4 regions of the Pseudomonas sp. LBUM1666 genome follow, and region 1 is predicted to be linked to each of the others. Evidence: predicted binding sites of a transcription regulator. Region 1 holds the regulator's gene; each other region holds the start of a gene.

What was found. Region 1 encodes sigma-54, which starts transcription at its own class of promoters, with help from an activator protein. Its sites were predicted from a motif close to ANTGGCATNNANNTTGCTNT; they were not measured.
Region 2: the regulator sigma-54 is predicted to act here: its motif matches at 2,522-2,541, upstream of flgB (flagellar basal body rod protein FlgB).
Region 3: the regulator sigma-54 is predicted to act here: its motif matches at 2,592-2,611, upstream of glnA (glutamate--ammonia ligase).
Region 4: the regulator sigma-54 is predicted to act here: its motif matches at 2,008-2,027, upstream of ACA056_RS19780 (CmpA/NrtA family ABC transporter substrate-binding protein).

The regions. Positions count from the first base shown of each region.
Region 1 covers NZ_CP166789.1:927,883-931,832, forward strand. Annotated here, with positions in the region: gene rapZ (RNase adapter RapZ) at 1-259, opposite strand, end outside; gene ptsN (PTS IIA-like nitrogen regulatory protein PtsN) at 262-726, opposite strand; gene hpf (ribosome hibernation-promoting factor, HPF/YfiA family) at 739-1,047, opposite strand; gene ACA056_RS04065 (RNA polymerase factor sigma-54) at 1,122-2,615, opposite strand; gene lptB (LPS export ABC transporter ATP-binding protein) at 2,800-3,525, opposite strand; gene lptA (lipopolysaccharide transport periplasmic protein LptA) at 3,525-3,950, opposite strand, start outside.
Region 2 covers NZ_CP166789.1:1,519,229-1,523,178, forward strand. Annotated here, with positions in the region: gene flgA (flagellar basal body P-ring formation chaperone FlgA) at 1-280, opposite strand, end outside; gene ACA056_RS06860 (chemotaxis protein CheV) at 363-1,295, shown strand; gene cheR (protein-glutamate O-methyltransferase CheR) at 1,342-2,169, shown strand; gene flgB (flagellar basal body rod protein FlgB) at 2,583-2,990, shown strand; gene flgC (flagellar basal body rod protein FlgC) at 2,994-3,437, shown strand; gene flgD (flagellar hook assembly protein FlgD) at 3,453-3,950, shown strand, end outside.
Region 3 covers NZ_CP166789.1:337,033-340,982, reverse strand. Annotated here, with positions in the region: gene typA (translational GTPase TypA) at 1-783, opposite strand, end outside; gene thiI (tRNA uracil 4-sulfurtransferase ThiI) at 923-2,377, opposite strand; gene glnA (glutamate--ammonia ligase) at 2,709-3,950, shown strand, end outside.
Region 4 covers NZ_CP166789.1:4,322,546-4,326,495, reverse strand. Annotated here, with positions in the region: gene ACA056_RS19785 (ANTAR domain-containing response regulator) at 87-662, opposite strand; gene ACA056_RS19780 (CmpA/NrtA family ABC transporter substrate-binding protein) at 678-1,889, opposite strand; gene ACA056_RS19775 (quinone-dependent dihydroorotate dehydrogenase) at 2,120-3,139, shown strand; gene rmf (ribosome modulation factor) at 3,296-3,511, opposite strand.

The DNA.
Region 1 (3,950 bases):
CATCACACTTGATATGCCGGCTGCGCACTTCTTCCAGCAATTCGGGAAACCGCGACAAGTGACTCGGCAAGTTGCGCGCATCGATGGATACGGCAACCAGCGGTTGTGCCAGCTCGGTGTGAATCAACGCGCGTTCGGCCAGTTCCGGCAGCAGACCGGCGGGCAGGTTGTCGATGCAGTAGTAGCCGTTGTCCTCGAGAACATCGAGTGCGGTACTTTTACCTGAGCCGGAGCGGCCACTGACGATGATCAAGCGCATGATTAATGACCGTTTTGCTCGTCCAGGACAACCTGATACAAGGCTTCATTGCTCGGGGCGCTGCGCAGTTTTTCGCGCACTTCCTTGCGGTCGAGCATGCTGGCGATCTGGCGCAGTAACTCCAGGTGCGCATCGGTAGCGGCTTCCGGGACCAGCAGAACGAACAACAGGTCAACCGGGGCACCGTCGATGGCGTCGAAATCAATGGGTGCGTCAAGGTGCATCAGGGCGCTGATGGGCGAGGAGCAGCCCTTCAGGCGGCAGTGGGGAATGGCGATGCCGTTGCCAAAACCGGTTGAGCCGAGTTTTTCACGGGCAATCAGAGCCTCGAAGACATCTTGCATCTCCAGATCCGGCACTTCTTTGTGGATAAGGTTGGCAATTTGCTCGAGGGCTTTCTTTTTACTGCCGCCCGGCACGTTCACGAGGGAACGGCCGGGGGTCAGGATGCTTTCAAGTCGGATCATGGGTTGGGAGTGTTAACGACCGGTCGCGCCCTGGAGGAGGCTTTGGGTCTTTTCCTTATGCTTTTTGAGTTGTTTATCCAGCTTGTCGGTCAGTGCGTCGATCGCCGCGTACATATCGGTATGCTCCGCGTTTGCGACCACTTCATTGCCGGGAATATGCAGCGTGGCTTCGATTTTCTGCTTGAGCTTTTCGACCGTCATCGTGACTTGCACGTTGGTGATCTTGTCGAAATGCCTCTCTAATCGTTCGAGTTTTTCGCCGATGTAGGTGCGAAGAGGTTCGGTCACTTCCAGTTGGTGTCCACTGATGTTGACTTGCATACAGCTTCTCCTTCGTTGCCAGTGCATAAAGCGGCAGGCAGAAATGCCTGCCACTGGAACGCTGTGGCGTGGCTCTACATCAACCGCTTGCGTTCGCTCGAAGGCGCGATCCCTAAGGATTCGCGGTACTTGGCGACGGTGCGGCGAGCCACCTGAATGCCTTGTGCCTCCAGTAAACCAGCGATCTTGCTGTCACTCAACGGCTTTTTCTGATTTTCCGCGGCAACCAGTTTTTTGATGATCGCGCGGATCGCCGTGGACGAGCATTCACCGCCCTCGGAGGTGCTGACGTGGCTGGAGAAAAAGTATTTCAGTTCATATATGCCCCGTGGGGTATGCATGAATTTCTGCGTGGTCACCCGTGAAATCGTCGACTCGTGCATGCCCACCGCTTCAGCGATGTCATGCAGGACCAGCGGTTTCATGGCTTCGTCGCCGTATTCAAGAAAACCGCGCTGATGCTCGACGATCTGAGTGGCTACTTTCATCAGGGTTTCGTTGCGGCTTTGCAGGCTCTTGATGAACCAGCGGGCTTCTTGCAACTGATTGCGCATGAAGGTGTTGTCGGCGCTGGTGTCGGCGCGGCGCACGAAACCGGCGTATTGAGCGTTGACCCGCAGTCGTGGCACGGATTCCTGGTTCAGCTCCACCAGCCAGCGCTCGTTGTCCTTGCGTACGATCACGTCGGGAACGACGTATTCGGCTTCGCTGGACTCGATTTGCGAGCCTGGGCGCGGGTTGAGGCTCTGCACCAGTTCAATCACTTGGCGCAGTTCGTCTTCCTTGAGCTTCATCCGACGCATCAGCTGGCTGTAATCGCGGCTGCCGAGCAGGTCGATGTAATCGGTGACCAGGCGTTTGGCCTCGACCAGCCAAGGCGTCTTGGCGGGCAACTGACGCAATTGCAGCAGCAGGCATTCGCCCAGGTTGCGGGCGCCGATGCCTGCGGGTTCGAATTGCTGGATGCGGTGCAGGACGGCTTCGATTTCGTCCAGTTCGATGTCCAGCTCCGGGTCGAAGGCTTCGAGAATCTCCTCGAGGGTTTCGTCCAGGTAGCCCTGATTGTTGATGCAGTCGATCAGGGTCACGGCGATCAGGCGATCGGTGTCGGACATCGGGGCCAGGTTCAGTTGCCACAGCAGGTGGCTTTGCAGGCTTTCGCCGGCCGATGTCCGGGTGGTGAAGTCCCACTCGTCGTCATCGTTGCTCGGCAGGCTGCTGGCGCTGGTCTGGTAGACGTCTTCCCACGCGGTATCGACGGGCAGTTCGTTGGGGATGCGCTCGTTCCAGTCGCCTTCCTCGAGGTTATCAACCGTCGGGGCGGTTTCCTGGTAGGAGGGTTCCTGAATGTCAGCGTTGGGTTGCTGTTCGGCTTTGTCGGCCAAGGGGTCGGCGTTATCGAAGTCGTCGCCTTCTTCCTGGCGTTCGAGCATCGGATTGGACTCCAGGGCCTCCTGGATTTCCTGTTGCAGGTCCAGGGTCGACAATTGGAGCAGGCGGATGGCCTGTTGCAGCTGCGGTGTCATCGTCAGCTGCTGGCCCATTCTCAAGACTAGCGATGGTTTCATGGCAGGGGCTTAACACCTTATTCGCCGGCGCACATGCGCCATCCACTACAGGGCGCCGGAGCGCCAAACATAAGCAAATTATATGCCCGAAACTGCAGCGTTTGCCTAGAGCGCTGTAACAATAAAAAAATGTTGATTTTTTATCGAGACAAGCGCCCGAGCAACCAGCCAGACACCTCAGTGCTTACAGGCGGAACTCATGGCCCAGATACACTTCCTTGACCAGGTCGTTGGCCAGGATGGTGGCAGAGTCACCTTCGGCGATCAGCTGGCCATCGTTGACGATGTAGGCGGTTTCGCAGATATCCAGGGTTTCACGGACGTTGTGGTCAGTGATCAGCACGCCAATGCCCTTGGCCTTGAGGTGATAGATGATCTGCTTGATGTCGCCCACCGAAATCGGGTCCACGCCGGCGAAAGGTTCGTCGAGCAGGATGAATTTCGGGTTGGTGGCCAGTGCCCGGGCGATTTCCACGCGGCGGCGTTCACCACCGGACAGGCTCATGCCGAGATTGTCGCGGATGTGGCTGATGTGGAATTCCTGCAGCAGGCTTTCCAGCTCTTTGCGACGACCGGCCTTGTCGAGTTCCTTGCGGGTCTCGAGGATCGCCATGATGTTGTCGGCTACCGAGAGTTTGCGGAAGATCGATGCCTCTTGCGGAAGATAGCCGATGCCGGCCTTCGCACGACCGTGCATAGGCTGGTGGCTGACATCCAGGTCGTCAATCAGTACGCGGCCCTGATCGGCCTGTACCAGGCCGACAATCATGTAAAAGCAGGTGGTCTTGCCGGCGCCGTTAGGACCCAGCAGGCCGACGATCTGACCGCTGTCGATCGACAGGCTGACGTCGCGCACGACCTGGCGGCTCTTGTAGCTCTTGGCCAGATGCTGAGCTTTCAGAGTTGCCATTACTGGGCCTTTTTCTCGTCGGTTTTCGGCTTGGGCTGGATCACCATGTCGATGCGCGGACGCGACTCGGTGACCTTGTTGCCCGTGGCGCGACCGGCGCTCGCCAGTTTTTTCACCGTGTCGTAGACGATTTTCTCGCCTTGGGTGACGTTGTTGTCCTTGTCGATGACTTTGGCACGATCGATCAATACAACGCGGTTTTGCGAGGCGTGGTACTGGATGGTCACTCCGTAGCCCTGAACCGGCTTGGTGTCGCCAGCCGTCTGCATCTGCTCGAAGTAGGCCAGATTGCCCACCGAAGTCACCACGTCGATGTCGCCGGCCGGGGTGCGGGTGATGGTTACAGTATTGCCTTTAACAATCATCGAGCCCTGGGTAATGATCACGTCACCTTTATAGGTGGCAATACCATTCTTGTCGTCCAG
Region 2 (3,950 bases), 590 kb from region 1:
GGGACGCTGTCAATTCCTTGTCGCACATGGGCATGCGCAGCCGCGGATCAAGCTGCTTGACCTCGATCTCGTAGCGGCCTTCCGTTTGACTGGTGGCCAGATAGTCTTCTACGGTGAATTCAAGAAAGCCCTGAGTGACGCCGATAAGCATGTCAGGCAAGGTAACCGCGTCAGCAAGGGCAGGGCTGCCAGCGTTGAACAGGCAGACGGCCGACACCGCGCAAAGCAATTTGCGGGCGTTTGATGTCAGGCGTCGGAAAAATGTCGGTTCTGTGTTCATAAGAGTTAAAAAGCAAGCGCCGTGCCGTTTAGTGATGAATGCGCGTCGCAACACACTTAAGCGTTGGTGTAGGAGTCTGTGCATGGCTGGTGTAATGGATGCGGTAAACCAGCGCACGCAACTGGTAGGGCAGAATCGCCTTGAGCTGTTGTTGTTCCGTCTCGACGGCCAGCAGCTGTATGGGATCAACGTGTTCAAGGTTCGGGAGGTGCTGCAATGCCCCAAACTGACGCTGATGCCAAAATCCAGTCCTGTCGTGTGCGGTGTGGCAAATATTCGGGGGGCGACCATTCCGATTCTTGATCTGGCCATGGCGACCGGCTCCGGTGCGTTGAAAGATCAAAGCAATCCCTTCGTGATCATCACGGAGTACAACACCAAGACCCAGGGTTTCCTGGTGCGGTCGGTGGAACGCATCGTCAACATGAATTGGGAGGAGATTCATCCGCCACCCAAGGGCACGGGACGCGATCATTACCTGACGGCTGTGACTCGGGTCGACAATCAGTTAGTCGAAATCATCGACGTCGAGAAAGTGCTGGCAGAAGTGGCGCCGACACCGGAAGCGATTTCCGTCGGCGTGGTGGATGTCGAAACCCAGCACAAGGCGCTCTCTTTGCGAGTACTGACGGTCGATGACTCGTCGGTGGCGCGCAAGCAGGTGAGTCGTTGCCTGCAGACGGTCGGTGTCGAAGTGGTGGCGTTGAACGACGGTCGGCAAGCGCTGGATTACCTGCGCAAACTGGTCGACGAGGGCAAGAAGCCGGAAGAAGAGTTCCTGATGATGATTTCCGACATCGAGATGCCGGAGATGGACGGGTACACCCTCACGGCCGAGATCCGCAACGACCCTCGCATGCAAAAGCTTCACATCATCCTGCATACTTCGTTGTCGGGTGTATTCAATCAGGCGATGGTCAAGAAGGTCGGTGCCGATGACTTCCTTGCCAAATTCCGTCCTGATGACCTGGCATCCCGGGTAGTCGACCGGATCAAAGCAGCAGATATCAGCTAGGGGCCTTCTGCCCCTAACGGTTAACACGATTTAAGAGGCGGCATCTTTGTCTACGGGTAATTTGGATTTCGAACAGTTCCGGGTCTTCCTGGAAAAAGCCTGTGGCATTTTGCTCGGTGAAAACAAGCAGTACCTGGTCTCGAGCCGTCTCAACAAACTGATGGAACAGCAAGGCATCAAGTCCCTGGGTGAGCTGGTCCAGCGCATCCAGACCCAGCCGCGCAGCGGTTTGCGCGAGATGGTGGTGGATGCCATGACCACCAACGAAACCCTGTGGTTTCGTGACACCTATCCGTTTGAAGTTTTGAAGAACAAGGTGCTGCCCGCCGCGATCAAGGCCGCCCCTGGCCAGCGTCTGCGGATCTGGTCGGCGGCGTGTTCGTCGGGTCAGGAACCGTATTCGCTGTCGATGTCGATCGATGAGTTCGAGCGCGTGAACATGGGCCAGTTGAAGATGGGCGTGCAGATCGTTGCCACCGACCTGTCCGGCACCATGCTAACCAACTGCAAGACCGGCGAGTACGACAGCCTGGCCATCGGTCGTGGTCTTTCGCCCGAGCGTCTGCAGCGTTACTTCGACCCGAAAGGGCCGGGGCGCTGGGCAATCAAGGCGCCGATCAAGAGCCGGGTGGAGTTTCGCTCGTTCAACCTGCTGGACAGCTACGCGAGCCTCGGCAAGTTCGACATCGTGTTCTGCCGCAACGTGCTGATCTACTTCTCCGCCGAGGTTAAGAAGGACATCCTGTTGCGCATTCACAGCACGTTGAAGCCAGGCGGTTATCTGTTCCTCGGTGCTTCCGAGGCGCTGAACGGTTTGCCGGATCATTACCAGATGGTCCAGTGCAGCCCGGGGATCATTTACCAGGCGAAGTGATTCGTTGGCGTCATCAAAAAACGGGAGTCCTCAGGGGCTCCCGTTTTTTTTGCCCACTGATTTCCCAAGTCCACCGTCATCCCCCTGTGGGAGCGAACTGTGGCGAGGGGGCTTGCCCCCGTTGGGCTGCGAAGCAGACCTAAAATCTCTGATGTAGCAAAAATCCTGTGAGTGCTACGCACTCAAACGGGGGCAAGCCCCCTCGCCACAGTCCGCTCCCACAGGGGGAAGTGGTGTTCTTTCGACCGTGATAAGCGGCAGAAAAGCGGCAGGCGGCGGAAATCGGTTGCCGCTTTTCTGGCATTGCCACGTTGCCACTGCCCGCAAAGCCCCGGTTTACGGGCTTTTTTCAATTGGCACGGCGCTTGCTATGTCCATGTTACGAAAAATCAGGTCACCCGAAGGTTTCCGACATGAGCATCAGCTTCGATAAAGCGCTCGGTATCCACGAACAAGCCCTGGGCTTCCGCGCTCAGCGTGCCGAAGTCCTGGCCAACAACATCGCCAACGCCGACACCCCGAACTACAAGGCTCGGGATCTGGACTTCTCGAAAGTGCTCGCCGAGCAGAACGAGAAGACCAAGGGCGGCACTTTCGCCTTGAACAAGACCAACAGCCGTCATATCGAAGCCGAAGGCCTGGGCAATGGTGACGAGTCGCTGCTGTATCGCACGCCGATGCAACCGTCGATCGACCAGAACACCGTGGACGCCCAGCTGGAACAGTCGAACTACGCGGAAAACGCGGTCAACTTCCAGGCCAGCTTCACCCTGCTCAACAGCAAATTCAAAGGGCTGGTATCAGCCCTTCGTGGAGAGTAAGTCATGTCCCTAGCCAGTGTTTTCAACATTGCCGGTAGCGGCATGAGTGCCCAGACCACTCGCTTGAACACCGTCGCCAGTAACATCGCCAACGCCGAGACCGTCTCGTCGAGCATCGACCAGACCTACCGTGCACGGCACCCGGTATTCGCCACCATGTTCCAGGGCGGCCAGAGCGGCGGGAGCGACTCGCTGTTCCAGAACCAGGACGCCGCCGGTCAAGGCGTGCAAGTGCTGGGCGTGGTCGAAGACCAGAGCAACCTTGACGCGCGCTACGAGCCGAACCATCCGGCGGCCGACGCCAAGGGCTACGTCTACTACCCGAACGTCAACGTGGTGGAAGAAATGGCTGACATGATTTCCGCGAGCCGTTCGTTCCAGACCAACGCCGAAATGATGAACACCGCCAAAACCATGATGCAAAAGGTCCTGACCCTAGGTCAGTGATAAGGGGCGACTCAGATGAGTGTTACTGATACCACCAGTGGTTTGAGCCTCAAGGACATCCTGGCCAACTCCTCGATCAAGACCAACACCAGTGCCGACGGCCTGGCGTCGGCGACGAACAGCGCCACCGGCAACAAGGCACTGGGCAAGGACGCGTTCCTGCAGTTGCTGGTAACGCAACTGAAAAACCAGAACCCGCTGGAACCGCAGGACAACGGCGAGTTCGTCGCCCAGTTGGCCCAGTTCAGTAGCCTGGAAGGCATCACTACGCTCAACGATACCGTCAGTGGCCTGGCGAGCAATTACAGCTCGTCCCAGGCGTTGCAGGCGTCGTCGCTGGTCGGGCGTTCGGTTATTGCACCGGCCGACAAAGCGGTGGTCGATACCTCCAAGAGTTTCACCGGCACCATTGCCGTACCGTCGTCGGTGGACCCGGTCAAGGTCAAGATCACCGATGCCGATGGCAAGGTTGTCCGCACTATCGACCTGGGCAGCCAGGTCGCCGGTACTTCC
Region 3 (3,950 bases), 590 kb from region 1:
GTGCAGACCGTGGTGACCCATCAGCTTCAGGATACGACCGTTACGGCGCTTGCCGTCGGCGTCGATAGCCACAACTTGAGTGTTCGGCTTGACGCGACCACGGGCGATACGGCCAACGCCGATAACACCCAGGAAGCTGTTGTAGTCCAGTGCCGAGATTTGCATCTGGAACGGACCGTCACGGTCAACTTTTGGAGCCGGTACGTGGTCAATGATCGCCTGGTACAGCGGGGTCATGTCTTCAGCCATGTCGGTGTGTTCCAGACCGGCAATGCCGTTCAGGGCCGAGGCGTAGACGACTTTGAAGTCCAGCTGTTCTTCGGTAGCACCCAGGTTGTCGAACAGGTCGAAGATCTGGTCCAGAACCCAGTCCGGACGCGCGCCTGGACGGTCAACCTTGTTGATGACCACGATTGGACGCAGGCCGGCTTCGAAAGCCTTCTTGGTCACGAAACGGGTTTGCGGCATAGGGCCGTCTTGAGCGTCAACCAGCAGCAGAACGGAGTCAACCATCGACATTACGCGTTCAACTTCGCCGCCGAAGTCGGCGTGGCCCGGGGTGTCCACGATGTTGATGTGGTGGCCGTTCCAGTTGATGGCGGTGTTTTTCGCCAGAATGGTAATACCGCGCTCTTTCTCCTGGTCGTTGGAGTCCATCACGCGCTCGTCGTTGAGCTCGTTGCGCTCCAGGGTGCCGGATTGACGCAAGAGTTTGTCTACCAGGGTGGTTTTACCATGGTCAACGTGAGCAATGATGGCGATGTTGCGTAGATTTTCGATCACTTGTGTATCTCGATCAGAGGATTCGGTGTGCTGACAAGTCTTGGCAGCGATTAACAGTAGAGTCCGGCAAAGCCGTTACAGCTTGACGGCGGCGTCGGGGGGCCGGTGACGCAGGCCACAGGCAAACAGCCCCGGGCACTTAGCTCGGTCGATAAACGCGCACATTGGCATGCCCCTCACTGAGCAAATGGTGGGCATGCAGGCGACTCATCACGCCTTTGTCGCAATACAGCAGGTACTGGCGAGTAGGGTCCAGTTCCTTGAAACGAGCGTTCAATGCATAAAACGGCATCGCTTGTACCTCAATGCCAACGAGGCCCAGCGGGTCGTCTTCAGCGGCATCCGGATGACGGATGTCGATGACGATCTGACCAGCCAGCGCCTCGCTGACTTCTTCGATCTGCAAGTCCTGGCCCAATTCGTCGATCACACGATCGATCGGCACCAGTTTGGCGTTCTCGAGCGCACGCTCAAGTACTGCCATGTCGAACTGTTGTTCTTCGTACTCCACGCGTGGACGCTTGGCGTGGGTCTTGGGGTTCACCGAGATGACCCCGCAGTATTCCGGCATGTGCTTGGCGAAGTCGGCAGTACCGATTTCGTTGGCTAGGTCGATGATATCCTGCTTGTGACTGGCGATCAGCGGACGCAAGACCAGCTTGTCGGTCACGCAGTCGATCACGGACAGGTTCGGCAGCGTCTGGCTCGACACCTGGGAAATCGCCTCGCCGGTAACCAGCGCATCGATGTCCAGCCGATCGGCAATACGGGAAGCAGCGCGCAACATCATACGCTTCAAAACAACACCCATATGACTGTTATCGACTTTCCCGAGAATTTCTCCCAGTACTTCCTCGAACGGCACACTCACAAATAACACGCGTTGGGAGCTGCCGTACTTCTTCCAGATGAAGTGCGCGACTTCCATAACGCCCAGTTCATGGGCTCGTCCGCCCAGATTGAAGAAGCAGAAATGGCTCATCAGCCCGCGGCGCATGATCTGGTAAGCGGCGACGGTGGAATCGAAGCCGCCAGACATCAGTACAAGTGTCTGTTCCAGGGCACCCAGCGGATAACCGCCGATGCTGTTGTGCTGGCTGTGGATCACGAACAACCGTTTGTCGCGAATTTCGAGGCGAACTTCGATTTCCGGCTCTTTCAGCGAGATTCCGGCGGCGCCGCACTGACGACGCAGTTGGCTGCCGACGTATTTCTCGACGTCCATCGAACTGAATTCATGCTTGCCGGCACGCTTGCAGCGCACCGAAAAGATCTTCCCGGCCAACGCCTCACCGAAGTGCTGCTTGCACTTGGCGACGATGTCGTCGAAGTCGCCCAGCGGGTATTCGTCGACTTGCAGGAAATGCGCGATGCCCGGCATGCAGCTCAGGCGCTCGGTCATCTCCTTCAGGGCTTTGGGCTCGCTGACACGGGTTTCCAGCTCGAGATTGTCCCACACACCGTTCACCACCACAGCCGGGTCCAGATCGCGGAGCACGGTACGGATATTTTTGGCCAACTGGCGGATGAAACGCATCCGTACCGGGCGGCTCTTGATGGTGATCTCGGGGAAGACTTTTACGATTAGTTTCATGAAAACAGCGCGCGCTGGGCCAGCCGAAAAAGGGGGGCGCGGATTATAGCGGAAATTGCTCAAGGTTTAACCAGTTAATGTGCAGAAGGTTTTGCGCGCACCAAAACAGGTCATTTGTTGAATTTGACGCTACATTAGGGGGCGCTATTTCCAGCATTGCTCCGCTTTGTACCTTTATAAGCGTGAAATTGGGGCAAAAAACCCATGCTGGGGCACTGGCATGCAATTTGCTCCCTTGTGAGGCAGGTTGCCTTGGCAGAGTATTCGCGCCGGCATCACCCACATTCTAAGGGCATCCACTACTTAAGCCCGAAGCCACCCGGAGGACACTATGTCGAAGTCGGTTCAACTCATCAAAGATCATGACGTCAAGTGGATTGATCTGCGCTTCACGGACACCAAAGGCACTCAGCACCACGTGACCATGCCGGCTCGCGACGCGCTGGATGAAGCTTTCTTCGAAGAAGGCAAAATGTTCGACGGTTCCTCCATTGCTGGCTGGAAAGGCATCGAAGCTTCCGACATGATCCTGCTGCCGGACGACAGCACTGCCGTTCTCGACCCGTTCACCGAAGACCCAACGCTGATCATCGTTTGCGACGTCATCGAGCCTTCGACCATGCAAGGCTACGATCGCGACCCACGTGCGATCGCCAAGCGTGCCGAGGAATACCTGAAGTCGACCGGTATCGGCGACACCGTATTCGTTGGCCCGGAGCCAGAGTTCTTCATCTTCGACCAGGTGAAGTTCAAGTCCGACATCTCCGGCTCGATGTTCAAAATCTTCTCCGAACAAGGTTCGTGGATGTCCGACCAGGACATCGAAGGCGGCAACCACGGCCACCGTCCAGGTATCAAAGGCGGTTACTTCCCGGTTCCACCGTTTGACCACGACCACGAAATCCGTACCTCCATGTGCAACGCCATGGAAGAAATGGGCCTGGTCATCGAAGTTCACCACCACGAAGTGGCGACTGCCGGCCAGAACGAAATCGGTGTGAAGTTCAACACCCTGGTAGCCAAGGCTGACGAAGTTCAAACCCTGAAGTACTGCGTGCACAACGTAGCTGTGGCTTACGGCCGCACCGCGACCTTCATGCCTAAGCCTCTGTACGGCGACAACGGTTCGGGTATGCACGTTCACCTGTCCATCGCCAAAGATGGCAAGAACACCTTCGCTGGCGAAGGCTATGCCGGCCTGTCCGATACCGCTCTGTACTTCATCGGCGGCATCATCAAGCACGGTAAGGCCCTGAACGGCTTCACCAACCCGTCGACCAACTCCTACAAGCGTCTGGTCCCAGGTTTCGAAGCTCCAGTGATGCTGGCCTACTCGGCTCGTAACCGTTCCGCTTCGATCCGTATTCCTTACGTGTCCAGCCCTCGCGCTCGCCGTATCGAAGCTCGCTTCCCGGATCCGGCAGCCAACCCGTACCTGGCCTTCGCTGCCCTGGTAATGGCCGGCCTGGACGGTATCCAGAACAAGATCCACCCTGGTGATGCTGCTGACAAAAACCTGTATGACCTGCCGCCTGAAGAGGCGAAAGAGATCCCACAAGTTTGCGGCAGCCTG
Region 4 (3,950 bases), 2.9 Mb from region 1:
GACGTCTTTGTCGTAGGTGGGGCAACCGCCGTTGGTTACCTGTAGCGATTACTTTGCGAGATCTGTGCCATGTTCAGGATGATCGTTCAGCCAAGTAGCTCACTCATGGCAATGATCTGCTCCGCCACCTGAATCAGCTTCTGCTGACGGCTCATGGCCTGGCGGCGCATCAGGGTGTAGGCCTCTTCCTCGTTGCAGTCCTTCATTTTCATCAGCAGCCCTTTGGCCAGCTCGATGCGTTTGCGCTCGGCCAGTTGCTGGTCACGGGCGTTGAGCTGGGCTCGCAGGGCCTGGTCGCTTTCAAAACGCGCCATGGCCACGTCGAGAATCGGCTGCAAGCGCTGTGCGTGGATGCCTTCGACGATGTAGGCACTGACGCCGGACTTGATCGCCTGACGCATCACATCGGGGTCATGTTCATCGGTAAACATCACGATCGGCCGCGGTTGGTCGCGGCTCACCAGCACCACTTGTTCCATCACATCGCGGCTCGGTGACTCGGTATCGATCAAAATAACGTCCGGACGCACTGTTTCGACGCGTGCGGGCAGGTCGATGGTCAGGCCCGACTCGTCGATCACCTCGAACCCGGCTTCGGTCAAGGCCGCTTTCAGGCGACCGACTTTCTTCGCGGTGTCGTTGATCAGCAGGATACGCAACATATTCGCAGTCTCCTGTCAGCGGCTGGCGAGAAGGGGCGAGCTGTCGCTCATGGCGTGCAGCTTGAAGCTGCGGGCATAGCCGGCGGGGTCCAGGCCATCCCAGACCTTGCCGTCGATCAACTGGCTGCTGCGCATTTGCTGATCACTAGCGGTCACACCTACAGCGGTGGCGGCCTCTCGATACAAGTCTAGTTGCTGGACCTGACGGGCCACGCCGAGGTAGTCCGGGTCGTCGCGCAACAAACCCCAGCGGCGGAACTGGGTCATGAACCACATGCCATCGGACAGATACGGCAGATTGACCTCGCCATCACCATGGAAGCGCAGTGCGTGCGGGTCTTGCCAGCGATTACCCAGGCCATCGGCGTAGTCACCGAGCAATCGCGGTTCGATGCAGTCGAGCGGTGCGTCGAGGTATTGCGGGGCACTCAACAGCTTCGCGGTGCTGCGGCGATTCTCGGTGCTTTCTTCGATGAAGCGGCTGGCCTCCAGAATCGCCATCACCAGCGCCCTTGCGGTGTTGGGGTATTGCTCGACAAAGGCGCGGGTGCAGCCGAGGACTTTTTCCGGATGATCGGGCCAGATAGTCTGGGTGGTTGCCATCGTGAACCCCAGATTTTGCTGCACCGCGCTGGCGGACCATGGCTCGCCGACGCAGAAGCCGTCGATGCGCCCGGCTTGCAGGTGCGCGACCATTTGCGGCGGCGGCACCACCACGCTGTCGACGTCCTGCAACGGGTGGATACCCTGACTCGCGAGCCAGTAATACAGCCACATGGCGTGGGTGCCCGTAGGAAATGTCTGGGCGAAGGTGAGTTTTGGGCGACTTTGGTGCACGTGCCGGTCCAGTGCTTCAGGACTGGTCACTCCCAGAGCCTGCAAGCCATGGGAGAGATTGATGCTCTGGCCATTCTGATTCAGGCCCATGAGCACCGCCATGTCGGTCGGCGCGACACCGCCGATGCCCAAATGCACGGCGTAGATCAAACCGTACAGGCTGTGGGCGGCATCGAGTTCGCCACTGACCAGTTTGTCCCGAAGGTTGGCCCAGGACGACTGGCGCTTGAGGTTCAGGGTCAGGCCATAAGGTTGGGCGAAGCCCTGCGTGGCCGCGACCACTACCGAGGCGCAGTCGCTCAGGGCCATGAAGCCAAGGTTGATTTCGGTCTTTTCCGGGGCATCGCTGCCGTTGACCCAGGCCAGGGGGCCCGCTGTGGTTTCATTCATGGCTAAACACCTTCCAAAAAAAAGCGTCGTCCCAGACCTTCAAGCGAGCAAGGCCGGGTGACGACGCCATTGTCTTTCGACTCATCCCGCCGTTGGCATGAGTGCTGATAGGTGTGCTGGTGCAAGGCATATGCCATCGCTCGCTGATTTTGTCGCGCGCCTCGCCTGCAACCCCGATGCCCGGCTATAATCGCCGCCTCATTTCGCCGCCATTCGAGTCAAAGCCGCCCATGTACACCCTGGCCCGTCAGCTGTTGTTCAAACTTTCCCCGGAAACCTCCCACGATCTGTCCCTGGACCTGATCGGCGCGGGCGGACGTTTGGGCCTCAACGGCTTGCTGTGCAAGGCGCCGGCGAAAATGCCGGTGACCGTCATGGGCCTGGACTTCCCGAACCCGGTGGGCCTGGCGGCCGGTCTGGACAAGAACGGCGCGGCCATCGACGGTTTTGCGCAACTGGGTTTTGGTTTTGTCGAAATCGGCACCATCACCCCGCGTCCGCAGCCGGGCAATCCGAAGCCACGCATTTTCCGTCTGCCGGAAGCCGAGGCGATCATCAACCGCATGGGGTTCAATAACCTCGGCGTCGATCACCTGCTGGCCCGAGTGGCGGCAGCCAAGTTCAAGGGCGTGCTGGGCATCAATATCGGCAAGAACTTCGATACCCCGGTTGAGCGGGCAGTCGACGACTACCTGATCTGTCTGGACAAGGTCTATGCCCACGCCAGCTATGTAACGGTCAACGTCAGTTCGCCAAACACCCCGGGCCTGCGCAGCCTGCAATTCGGCGATTCGCTGAAGCAACTGTTGGCCGACCTGGCGACGCGCCGCGCAGAACTGGCGCTGCGCCACGGCAAACATGTACCACTGGCGATCAAGATTGCGCCGGACATGACCGACGAAGAAACCGCTCAGGTCGCGCAAGCGCTGATCGAAACCGGGATGGACGCGGTAATCGCCACCAATACCACCCTGAGCCGCGTCGGCGTTGAAGGCATGGAGCATGGTGACGAGGCGGGCGGCCTGTCCGGCGCACCGGTTCGCGACAAGAGCACCCACACCGTGAAGGTGCTGGCGGCCGAGTTGGCCGGTCGCTTGCCGATCATCGCCGTGGGTGGCATCACCGAAGGCAAGCACGCGGCTGAGAAAATCGCTGCGGGCGCCAGCCTGGTGCAGCTCTATTCCGGCTTCATCTATAAAGGCCCGGCGCTGATTCGTGAATCCGTAGACGCAATAGCAGCCCTGCGCTGAGGGCTTTTGTGGCAAGGGGGTTCATCGCGAAGTTTAGAACAGGCATAAAAAAGGGCTCCTCGAAGGAGCCCCTGGGCCGAAGCCCGCCGCCCGGATGGGGCGTGCGTGGTAAGTCGTTACGTAATCAGATTGTCGTGTCGGAGTGTGTGCCCTGTGTTAGCCGACGGCGTGAAGTTCGTTGAGTCTATGGATTCCCGCAGTGCCGGTCATACCGTCCCAGTTGTCGCCGCGTCCTTCTCGCCAGCCGTTAATCCAGGCTTGGCGTACCGACGGTAGAGTAAATGGGCAAAGCTCACGGGATTTGCCACCAACGCCATATTGATATCCGCGCAAAAATGCTCTTTCCAACGGATCACGCTTAAGTCTTCTCATAGGGTGTTGCCCTCACTTGTTGACTGTATTTATCGCGTCGACCTCAATTGAGGTCTGGCAGAAAAACTCCTGCCGTTGGGGCTCGCTGCCGGCGTCGCGAGCCAAGGTGTTGACGTCATTGCGGCGTCAACCTGTATTGAGTTCTAACCAATGCGTCACATCGAGGGAATGATCGTTTTGTCATAAGGACGTAACGATAAAGATGGTATGGCGATAAGTAACACGATGTTGTCCCGTGTTTATTGGCAAAACCCCGGTATGATCAGCCCCGCGCTGCATGATGGGGTTAATCCTTTAGTGAGAATGCCTCCTGTTGAGCAGGGGGACTATTCGACGAAGGGTCGCCTTATGACATTTTGTTGCATCAACTTTTTTATCTGTCTTTGCATCTAAGCTCTTTTAACCCGAGCTTGCAGGGGTGGGACGGCACACCTTCGTG